Regions from separate parts of the Streptomyces sp. P17 genome, predicted to be linked through region 1. Evidence: riboswitches for the same ligand, from Rfam matches in the RefSeq annotation. Region 1 holds a riboswitch; the other holds the start of a gene.
What was found. Region 1 has a riboswitch for S-adenosylmethionine ahead of thrC (threonine synthase). Riboswitches for the same ligand answer to the same signal wherever they lie in the genome.
Positions count from the first base shown of each region.

Region 1 (5,666 bases):
CGGCGCTCCTGGAGGACGACCGGATCACCGTCGAGCTGATCAACGACGGTACCCATCTGCACCCCGCCTCCCTCCAGCTGGCGTTCCATCACGCGGGCGCGGACCGGGTCGCGTTCGTCACCGATGCCATGGACGCGGCCGGCTTCGGCGACGGGCGCTACATGCTCGGCCCGCTGGAGGTCGAGGTCGCCGACGGTGTCGCCCGCCTGGTGGAGGGCGGGTCGATCGCGGGCTCGACGCTCACCATGGACCGCGCCTTCAAGCGCGCGGTCACGATCGACGGGCTCTCGGTCCAGGACGCGGTGACGGCCCTGTCCGCCAACCCGGCCCGTCTGCTCGGGATGTCCGACACGATCGGCTCGCTGGAGCCGGGCAAGTACGCCGACCTGGTGCTGCTGGACTCCGCCTTCGATGTGAAAGGCGTGATGCGCCGGGGCGCCTGGGTGGTCGATCCCCAACTGGGCTGATCCGTCCGGCATCAGCGCGACGGCGGCCGTTCCGAGGACTGGGACGACCGCCGTCTGTTTGGCATGATCGGGACCGGAAGAGACGGCACCGCTTTTCGGGGGGAGGTCGGCCCGGGTGATCCTCACGGTCACGCTGAACACCGCTCTCGACATCACGTACCGCGTACGGACCTTGCGCCCGCACGCCTCCCATCGTGTCTCGGAGGTCCTCGAACGCCCGGGCGGCAAGGGCCTGAACGTGGCGCGGGCGCTGGCCGCCCTCGGCCACGAGGTGACGGCGACCGGCTTCGTCGGCGGTGCCACGGGCCGTGCAGTACGCGAGCGGCTCACAGGGGTGGTCGACGCCCTCGTCCCGCTCGCCGGCGCCACCCGCCGCACGATCGCGGTCGTCGACGACCTGACCGGTGACACGACTCAGCTCAACGAGCCGGGCCCCCTCGTCACCCCCGCCGAATGGTCCGCCTTCCAGAAGTCCTACGAGGGCCTCCTCGCGTCCGCCGACGCGGTGGCCCTGTGCGGCAGCCTCCCCCCGGGAGTCCCGGTCGGCGCCTACGCGGGCCTCGTCCGCGCGGCCCGCGCCGCGGGCGTCCCCGTACTGCTGGACACCAGCGGCGAACCCCTGCGCCGGGCCGTCGCCGCCCGCCCCGACATCATCAAGCCCAACGCCGACGAGCTGGCCGAACTCACCGGCTCCCACGAGCCGTTGCGCGCCACCCAGGACGCCCGCCGCCGCGGCGCCCACACCGTGGTCGCCTCTCTCGGCGCCGACGGCCTCCTCGCCCACACCCCCGAGGGCCGCTGGCGCGCCACCCCGCCCGGCCCCCTGCGCGGCAACCCGACGGGCGCGGGCGACGCGGCGGTCGCCGGCCTGCTGTCGGGCCTGGTCGAGGGGCTCCCCTGGCCGGACCGCCTGGCCCGCGCGGCCGCCCTGTCCGCGGCGAGCGTGCTGGCGCCGGTGGCGGGGGAGTTCGACGGGCGGGCGTACCAGGAGCTGCTCGGGCGGATCTCGGTGAGCCCCGAGGGCATGGCTGCCTAAGCGCGCAGCGCCCGCAACTGCTCCATGAACCACTGTGCCGGCGGCAGTGCCGTGGCCGCCGCCGTGAGGCGCTTGGTGCGCTCGGCGCGTTCGTGGGGCGGCATCGTCAGGGCCTCGTGCAGGGCCCGCGCGGTGCCCAGGACGTCGTACGGGTTCACCACGATCGCGTCCTCGCCGAGCTCCTCGTACGCCCCCGCCTCCCGCGACAGCACCAGCGCGCACCCCTCGTCCGAGACGACCGGCACCTCCTTGGCGACGAGGTTCATGCCGTCCCGGATGGGGTTGACGAGGGCCACGTCGGCGAGCCGGTACGCGGCCAGGGAGCGTGCGAAGTCGTCCTTGACGTGGAGTACGACCGGGGTCCAGCCCGGGGTGCCGTACTGGGAGTTGATGTCGTCCGCGAGGCGCTGCACCTCGGCCGTGTAGTCCCGGTAGACCGCGAGGTCCTGCCGGGAGGGGTAGGCGAACGCCACGTGCACGACCCGTTCCCGCCACTCGGGGCGGTCGTCGAGGAGCTGCCGGTAGGCCAGCAGCCCGCGCACGATGTTCTTCGACAGCTCGGTCCGGTCGACGCGGACGATCGTCCTGCGGCCCGCGCCGATCTCCGCCTTCAGTGCCGCCATCCGCTCCTCGACGTCGGCCTCGTGGGACCGCTTGCGCAGGAAGTCCGCGTCCGCGCCCAGACCGTGCACGCCGACCTCGGTGTCCCCGAGCCCGCCCGCCAGCTCCGTGCAGCACGCGGTGAACGCGTCGGCCCAGCGCCGGGTGAGGAAACCCAGCCGGTCTGCGCCGAGCATGCCCTCCAGCACCTCGCGCACCACCTGGTCGGGCAGCATGCGGAAGTAGTCCACCGGGGCCCACGGGGTGTGCGAGAAGTGGCCGATGCGCAGGTCGGGGCGGAGCTTGCGGAGCAGTCCCGGCACCAGCGTCAGGTGGTAGTCCTGGACCAGGACCGCCGCCCCCTCGGCCGCCTCGTCGGCCAGTGCCTCGGCGAAGGCGCGGTTGTAGTGGGCGTAGTTCTCCCACTGCCGCCGGAAACCGGCGTCGAACACCGGCTCCAGCGGCGTCTGGTACAGCATGTGATGGACGAACCAGAGCACCGAGTTCGCGACGCCGTTGTACGCGTCCGCGTGCACGTCCGCCGGGATGTCGAGCATCCGTACGCCGGACTCGCCCTCCCCGCGCCGCACCGCCTCGCGGTCGCCGTCGGACAGCGCCGAGCACACCCACAGGGCGCCGGCGTCCGGGCCGATGGCCGACAGGCCCGACACCAGTCCGCCGCCCCCGCGCTTGGCGCGCAGCGAGCCGTCCTGCTGGACCTCGTAGGAGACCGGGCCGCGATTCGACGCGACCAGCACCTGAGCGGCACCGAGTGGGGAAGCCACGTGCGTGGAAGCCATGTGCTCCAACCTAGCCCGTGCCGTAAACGCTCAAACGTACGAGCCGCTGGACGAGACGAGCGTTACGCCACCTTGCGTGACGCGTATTCGGCGATCTCCACCATCGGCGGCCGTTCCTCGGTGTCCACCGAGTACGTCCGCGGCTCGAAACCGTCCTCGCCGCGCTCGAACTGGATGAGCGAGGGACGGATGAGGTGTCCGCGGGCCAGCCTGAGCTGGGCCGTGCGGTAGATCGCGGCGGACATCCGGCCGAGCGCCTGCCCGTCCTGGTGCCGGTGCCTGCGCACCCCCACGTCGACCTGGGCCAGCGCGTCCAGGCCCACCAGGTGCAGCGCGTCGATCAGCATGCCGAGCTCGACGCCGTAGCCGACGGGGAAGGGGAGCTGTTCCAGCAGGGAGCGGCGGGCCGCGTACTCGCCGCCGAGCGGTTGTACGAAGCCGGCGAGCTGGGGCCAGTGCATGTTCAGCAGCGGGCGGGCCATCAGCTCGGTGACCCGGCCGCCCTGGCCCGCCGCCTGCCCGAGCGGGCGGTCGTACATCGCCTTGACGAGGTCCACCCCGGGATCGGTGAGCAGCGGGCCGACGATCCCCGAGACGAAGTCCGAGGAGAACTCCTTCAGGTCCGCGTCGATGAAGCAGACGATGTCGCCGCGGGTGACCAGCAGCGAGCGCCAGAGCACCTCGCCCTTGCCGGGCACGGCGGGCAGACGGGGCAGGATCGCGTCGCGGTGCACGACCGTCGCCCCGGCCGCCGCGGCGACCTCGGAGGTGCGGTCGGTCGATCCGGAGTCGACGACGACGATCTCGTCGACCAGCGGGACCTGGTGCATCAGGTCATGCCGGATGACGGCGACGATGTCGCCGACCGTCTCCTCCTCGTTGAGCGCGGGCAGCACGACGGAGACCGTCTGGCCCGAGCTGCGTTTCGCGGCCAGGATCTGATGGAGCGGGCGGTCGGTCACGGACCAGGAGCGGGTGCTCAGCCAGCGCTCGACTTCTTCCAGCACAGTCGGCGGCTCCTCACGTGTTTCGCGGATCGTGTCTCGCGGTTCGGACGGCAATCTCAACTGTCCTGGCCTTCGGTTACAGTCTTGAGCAACGCTGATGACCATCGCATGTCGGGGGTCGTTTGCGTCTACAACTACATACCGCTCATCCAGAGGGGCAGAGGGATACGGCCCGATGAAGCCCCGGCAACCCTCCAGTCGGTTCTCGTTCTCCATTGCGAGGCTCCCGGCTAGGGAAGGTGCCAAATCCGTCTCACGGCGAGATGCGTCGTGAGGAAGATGAGGAGAAAGGGCCTCGCCTCACATGGCTGTGCAGACTGCCGCAAGCACCACGAATCCCACCGTCGACCTCGGTCCCGCCGCTGCCCTGAGCTGCCGCGAGTGCGGACATCGCGTCCCTCTCGGACCCGTCTTCGCGTGCGAGGAGTGTTTCGGCCCGCTGGAGATCGCCTACGACTTCTCGGCGTACGACACCGAGGAGCTCCGCAAGCGCATCGAAGCGGGACCCGCGAACATCTGGCGTTACGCGCCCCTGCTGCCCGTCCCCGCGGACGTGGCCGACAAGCCCAACCTCAACCCCGGCTGGACCAAGCTCGTCAAGGCCGACAACCTGGCCCGCGAGCTCGGCGTGACCGGCGGTTTGTATGTGAAGGACGACTCCGGCAACCCGACGCACTCCTTCAAGGACCGGGTCGTCGCCCAGGCCCTGGAGGCCGCCCGTGCCTTCGGCTTCACGACGCTTTCCTGCTCGTCGACCGGCAACCTCGCCGGTGCCGTCGGCGCCGCCGCCGCCCGCGCCGGCTTCCGCTCCTGCGTGTTCATCCCGCACGACCTGGAGCAGGGCAAGGTCGTCATGGCCGCGGTCTACGGCGGTGAACTCATCGGCATCGAGGGCAACTACGACGACGTGAACCGTTTCTGCTCCGAGCTGATCGGCGACCCGGCCGGCGAGGGCTGGGGCTTCGTCAACGTCAATCTGCGGCCGTACTACGCGGAGGGGTCCAAGACCCTGGCGTACGAGATCTGCGAGCAGCTCGGCTGGCGGCTGCCGGACCAGATCGTCGTCCCCATCGCCTCCGGCTCGCAGCTGACGAAGATCGACAAGGGTCTGCAGGAGCTGATCAAGCTCGGGCTCGTCGAGGACAGGCCGTACAAGATCTTCGGCGCGCAGGCCGAGGGGTGCTCGCCGGTGTCGGTGGCCTACAAGGAGGGCCACGACGTGGTCCGGCCGCAGAAGCCGAACACCATCGCCAAGTCGCTGGCCATCGGCAACCCGGCGGACGGGCCGTACGTCCTGGACATCGCCCGCCGCACCGGCGGCGCGGTGGAGGACGTGACGGACGAGCAGGTCGTCGACGCGATCAAGCTGCTGGCGCGGACCGAGGGCATCTTCGCGGAGACGGCGGGTGGCGTGACCGTCGGCGTGACGCGCAAGCTGATCGAGAACGGCGTCCTCGACCCCGCCAAGACGACGGTCGTCCTCAACACCGGCGACGGCCTCAAGACCCTGGACGCGGTGGCCGGCACCGGCCTCACTGCGACCATCCGCCCGAACCTCGACTCCTTCCGAGAGGCTGGCCTCGCATCATGAGTGTCAACGTCCGCATCCCCACCATCCTGCGCACCTACACCGGTGGTGCCGCCGAGGTGACGGCCGAGGGTGGCACCCTCGCCGAGGTCATCGCCGACCTGGAGAAGAACCACACCGGAATCGCCGCCCGCGTCCTGGACGACCAGGGCAAGCTGCGCCGTTTCG
Region 1 covers NZ_JAVRBF010000018.1:115,821-121,486, reverse strand. The annotation lists gene nagA (N-acetylglucosamine-6-phosphate deacetylase) at 1-467, shown strand, start outside; gene RMT89_RS14485 (1-phosphofructokinase family hexose kinase) at 583-1,503, shown strand; gene RMT89_RS14480 (trehalose-6-phosphate synthase) at 1,500-2,903, opposite strand; gene RMT89_RS14475 (glucosyl-3-phosphoglycerate synthase) at 2,966-3,910, opposite strand; SAM riboswitch class I at 4,053-4,196, shown strand; gene thrC (threonine synthase) at 4,215-5,501, shown strand; gene RMT89_RS14465 (MoaD/ThiS family protein) at 5,498-5,666, shown strand, end outside.

Region 2 (5,666 bases), on a different contig from region 1:
TACGGACTGATCGCCCTGTGCACGCTGATCTTCGTGATCGGCCCGGCGTCGGGGCTGAATCCGGTCTACGGCACCGGCGACGAGCTGCTCGCGGCGCAGCGGGCGTACTTCCGGCGCTGGGGCGTGGTTCCGGCCGGGTTGTTCGAGGGGCACGCCCGCGCCGCCCTCACCCCGGCCACCGCGCTCTTCGTGCACGGCAGCTGGGTGCATCTGCTGGGCAACATGCTCTTCCTCTACGTCTTCGGCGTGCTGACCGAGGAGCGCATGGGCCGCGTCCAGTTCATCCTCTTCTATCTGGGCTGCGGCTATCTCGCGCTGCTGGGCTACGCCGCCGCCAACGCCGGCTCCGAGCAGTCACTGGTGGGCGCGTCCGGCGCGATCTCGGCGGTCCTCGGCGCCTGCCTCGCGCTGTTCCCCCGGGCCAGGGTGACGAGCCTGCTGCCGTTCCTGTTCTTCCTGCCGCTGCGCTTCCCGGCCTGGGTGGTGCTGCCCTTCTGGGCGGCCCTGCAGTGGCTGGCGGCGGGGCGGGCCGCGAACGGGCCCGGGGTGGCGTATCTGGCCCATCTCGTGGGCTTCGGCCTGGGCTGCAGCTTCGCCTGGGTGCGGTTCGGCCGTACGACTAGAGTGAGGGCCACCCCAGCGACGCCGGCCCCCGAGGGAGAGAACCAGCCGTGATCACCGCGATCGTCCTCATCAAGACCAGCGTGGACCGGATCCCCGAGATCGCGGAGCAGATCGCTTCGCTGGACAGCGTGAGCGAGGTCTTCTCCGTCACCGGCACCTACGACCTGATCGCGATGGTCCGGGTCAAGGAGCACGAGGACCTCGCCGAGGTCATCCCCGGCCGCATCAGCAAGATCCCGGGCGTGGAGGGCACGGACACGCACGTGGCGTTCCGGACGTACTCCCAGCACGACCTGGAGGCGGCGTTCGCGATCGGCCTCGACGGCTAGGACGTGAGGTCGGCGGCTGCCACGCCCTCCTCCGAGGTGACGTAGAGGCGGTTGCCGCGTATCAGGGGGGCCGACACCGGATAGCCGGCCTTGAGCGGGAAGCGCCAGATCCGCTTGCCCTTGAGGTTCAGGGCGTGGATCTCGTCGGGGGTCTGAAGGAAGATCCGGCCGCCCGACACGACGGGTTCGGTGAGGTCGTAGTCCCCGCCGCGAGGGCGAGTCCACCTTCTTGCCCCGCTCCGGATCCCGCAGCCACCACCAGCCGCCGACGCCCCCGGCGGCGGCCACCACGGCCCCACCGGCCACGGCCCGCAGCACACCGCGGCGCGACGGCGGCAGCGGCGCCCCGCCGGGCGATACGACCGCGTCCGGCACCGTCACCGGGGCCACGTACTCGACGCCGCTCATCCGCTCCGCGTCGTCCCCCCGCACCCACCGCGCACCGCCGCCGGTGAACCAGCCCGGTCGCACGGCAGCGGGCAGCGACGCCTCCGTGTGTCCCACGGCCGCCATGACGGCCTCCGGCACCGGCCGTCCGGCCGGGTCCGGGCGCAGACAGGACTCCACCAGCGGCCGGAACTCCTCGGGCACCTGGGACAGATCGTCGTCGCGGAGCGTACGTCAGCGGATCACACCGCGGGGACGCAACGCCCGTCCTCGGTGCGGTAGTTCCACTTCGCGCCGTCGGTGACGAGTTCGCGCACCGCGGTCACGAAACGCACCACGTGCTCGTCCGGGGTGCCCGCGCCGAAGCTGACCCGGATGGCGTTCAGGGACTTCTCGCCGGGTGCCGCCTCGGGGGCGCCGCACTCGCCCTGGGTCCCCGGGTCGCTGCCGAGCAGGGTGCGGACCAGGGGGTGGGCGCAGAACAGACCGTCGCGGACGCCGATGCCGTACTCGGCGGAGAGGGCGGCGGCGAAGTGGGAGCTGTTCCAGCCGTCGACGACGAAGGAGATGACGCCGACGCGCGGGGCGTCGTCGCCGAACAGGGAGAGGATCCTGACCTCGGGGACCTCGGCGAGGCCCTCGCGGACCTTCTCGATCAGGTACTGCTCCCGGGCGACCAGGGTGTCGAATCCGGCGTCCGTCAACGCCTTGCAGGCCGAGGCGATGGAGTAGGCGCCGATGACGTTCGGCGAGCCGGCCTCATGGCGCGCCGCGCTCTCGTGCCACTCCACGTCCACTCCCCCGTCCGCACGCCGGGTGACCTTACGGCTGGCGCCGCCGCCCGCGAGGTAGGGCTCGGCCGCGAGCAGCCAGTCGGCGCGGCCGGCGAGGACGCCGGAGCCGAAGGGGGCGTAGAGCTTGTGGCCGGAGAAGGCGACCCAGTCGACGTCCAGGTCCTGGACCGAGACCGGGTGGTGCGGGGCGAGCTGTGCGGCGTCGAGGACGATCCGGGCGCCGTGCGCGTGGGCGGCGGCGGCCAGTTCCCGCACCGGCCACAGCTCCCCGGTGACGTTCGAGGCGCCGGTGACACAGACCAGGGCCGGACCGTACGGGTCGCGGTCGGCGAGGGCGCGCTCCAGGGTCGCCACGGCCTGCTGCGGGGTGCGCGGGGCGTTGAGGCAGGTGACCTTCGCGGCGCGCCAGGGCAGCAGGGAGGCATGGTGCTCGGTCTCGAAGACGAAGACCTGGCAGTCGGCGGGGAGGGCGGCAGCGAGGAGGTTGAGCGAGTCGGTGGTGGACCGGGTGAAGATCAGCTGGTCGTCGGCGCGGCAGTCGAGGAACTCGGCGACGGTCTTGCGGGCGTTCTCGAAGAGGTCGGTCGACAGCTGCGAGAGATACCCGGCGCCCCGGTGCACGCTGCCGTAGTACGGCGCGTAGGCGGCCACGTCGTCCCAGACCCGCTGGAGCGCGGGGGCGCTGGCGGCGTAGTCGAGCGCGGCGTACGTGACCTCGCCGCCGGTGACGAGCGGGACGGTGACATCCCGGCCCAGAACAGGCAGCGGGGAACAAACGGAACGGTCGAGGGCAGCGGTGGAGACAGACATGGCGAAGCTCCCGTGACAGACGGAGAAGATGAGCGAAAAGGGGTGTGCGGAGGCGGGGCTCGGCGGCCCTATCGCATTCGCTTGCTCACGGAAGACTCCCTCGAACGACCCAGGACCCCTGGTGTATCGCGAGGGGTCCGCGCTTGCCGTGAGCCTTGCTGCTCACGGCCTGGTCTTCACCCGGGGCACCCCGCCACGGACGGAGGGTTGCCGGACAGTCGGCCGGGGCCTCATGACTGTCACTCATGACCTGGTACAGGAACTTAAGGGAAGTGATCGTCGCCCCGCAACCCGTGTCCGGATTACGGGACGACGACCGGTGACCGCTACGCGTTGCTCGCGGTCACCCAGCGCTCCAATGTCCGCTTGGCCGCGCCGGAGTCGATCGACTCCGCCGCCTTCGCCATGCCGGTGCGGATCTGCTCCGCCAGGGGCGCCTCCGTCGGGTGGAGAGCCACCAGGGCCGCCGCAGAGTTGAGCAGGACCGCGTCCCGGACGGGCCCGGTCTCGCCGTTCAGCAGGCGCCGCGCCACATCCGCGTTGTACGACGCGTCCGCGCCCCGCAGCGCCTCCACCGGGACGAGGTCGATGCCGACGTCCCGCGGGTCGAAGGACTCCTCGGTGACCTTGCCGTCCCGGACGATCCAGACCCGGGAGGTCGAGGTCGTGGTCAGCTCGTCCAGGCCGTCGTCACCGCGGAACACCAGCGAGGAGTTGCCGCGCTCGGCGAACACACCCGCGACGATCGGCGCCATCCGAGGGTCGGCGACCCCGACCGCCTGCGCCCGCACCCGGGCCGGGTTGGTGAGCGGACCGAGGACGTTGAAGACCGTCCTGATCCCCAACTGCCCGCGCGCCGCGCCCGCGTGCCGCATCGCGGGGTGGAACTTGGCCGCGAAGCAGAAGGTGATCCCGGCCTCCTCGGCCACGGACGGCACCCGGGGCACGGGAAGGTTCAGATTCACCCCGAGCTTCTCCAGGACGTCCGAGGAGCCGGAGGCGGAGGACGCAGCCCGGTTGCCGTGCTTGACGACCTTGGCGCCCGCGCCGGCCACGACGATCGCGGACATCGTGGAGATGTTGACGGTCTTGGCGCCGTCCCCGCCGGTGCCGACGATGTCCACGGTGTCGCCGGACACCTCGATCACATTCGCGTGCTCGTACATCGTCCGGACGAAGCCGGTGATCTCCTCGACGGTCTCGCCCTTGGCCCGCAGCGCCACCACGAACCCGGCGATCTGCGCGTCGGTCGCCTCGCCGCGCATGATCAGGTCCATCGCCCAGGCCGTGTCGTCGGCGCTCAGATCGCGCCCCTCCAGCAGGCCGTTCAGCAACCGGGGCCAGGAACGGCCCGCCGCGGTGTCGCCTCCAGCGGGGGTCACAGCGCTCATAAGGCCGCTCCTGAGTGTCGTAGCAGAGGTGTGTGCACCTGAAAGATGTGCCCCCACCCTATCCAGGCCGGGGCACGGCGAAGGGCCCCGTCCGTACAGCGGACGGAGCCCTTCGGCCGTGGCGTGGCGTGCGCAGCGATCAGTGGTGGCCGTGGCCGCTCGTGATCTCCTTGTACTCCTCGACGGTCGGCTTCGGAATCTGGGCTTCCTCGCCGTAGTACGCCTTGCTGAGCTTGACGCGCAGCTTCTCGGAGCCCTTCACCTTGCGCTCGACACCGTTCTCGTCGACCAACGGGCCGATCTCGGCCGGCTTGTACTGCTCGTGCGCGGTGAGGGTGTGCAGCTGCTCCTGGCTGAGCGGCTCGTGCACCTCGATGAACTCACCGTGCGGCAGGCGCTTGATGATGCCCGACTCGCGGCCGTGCAGCACCTTGTCCTTGTCCCGGCGCTGCAGGCCGAGGCAGATCCGCTTGGTGATGACGAACGCGAGGACCGGGGCGACGAAGAACGCGATCCGGACGAACCAGGTGATGGCGTTGATCGACAGGCGGAAGTGGGTGGCCCACAGGTCGTTTCCACCACCGATCAGCAGGACCATGTACCAGGTGATCCACGCGACACCGAAGGCCGTACGCGTCGGCGCGTTGCGCGGACGGTCCAGGATGTGGTGCTCGCGCTTGTCGCCGGTGACCCAGGCCTCGATGAACGGGTAGACCGCGATCGCGACCAGGACCAGCGGGAAGATCATCAGCGGGATGAACACACCCAGGACGAGCGTGTGACCCCAGAAGTTGATCTCCCAGCCCGGCATGACACGGATCAGACCCTCGGAGAAGCCCATGTACCAGTCGGGCTGGGCGCCGGTGGACACCTGGTCCGGACGGTAGGGGCCCATGGTCCAGATCGGGTTGATCGTGGCGATCGCCGAGACGGCCGCGATGACACCGAAGACCAGGAAGAAGAAGCCTCCGGCCTTGGCCATGTAGACCGGCAGCAGCGGCATGCCGACGACGTTCTTGTTGGTCTTGCCGGGACCCGCGTACTGCGTGTGCTTGTGGTAGACGACCAGGATCAGGTGGGCGACCACCAGACCTAGCATGATGCCCGGCAGCAGCAGGATGTGGACCGAGTAGAAGCGGGCCACGAAGTCGCCGCCCGGGAACTCCCCGCCGAAGAGGAAGAACGACAGGTACGTGCCGACGATCGGCACGGACAGGACCGCGCCCTCCATGAAGCGGACACCGGTGCCGGAGAGCAGGTCGTCCGGGAGCGAGTAACCGGTGAAGCCGGTGAACATGCCGAGGACGAACAGCAGGAAGCCGAACAGCCAG
Region 2 covers NZ_JAVRBF010000001.1:5,919-11,584, reverse strand. The annotation lists gene RMT89_RS00065 (rhomboid family intramembrane serine protease) at 1-675, shown strand, start outside; gene RMT89_RS00060 (Lrp/AsnC ligand binding domain-containing protein) at 672-953, shown strand; gene RMT89_RS00055 (PQQ-binding-like beta-propeller repeat protein) at 950-1,252, opposite strand; gene RMT89_RS00050 (aminotransferase class V-fold PLP-dependent enzyme) at 1,583-2,944, opposite strand; SAM riboswitch class IV at 3,079-3,195, opposite strand; gene trpD (anthranilate phosphoribosyltransferase) at 3,271-4,335, opposite strand; gene RMT89_RS00040 (cytochrome bc complex cytochrome b subunit) at 4,475-5,666, opposite strand, start outside.
Region 2: it holds a riboswitch for S-adenosylmethionine, as region 1 does, so the genes downstream of both, RMT89_RS00050 (aminotransferase class V-fold PLP-dependent enzyme) here and thrC (threonine synthase) in region 1, are expected to answer to the same signal.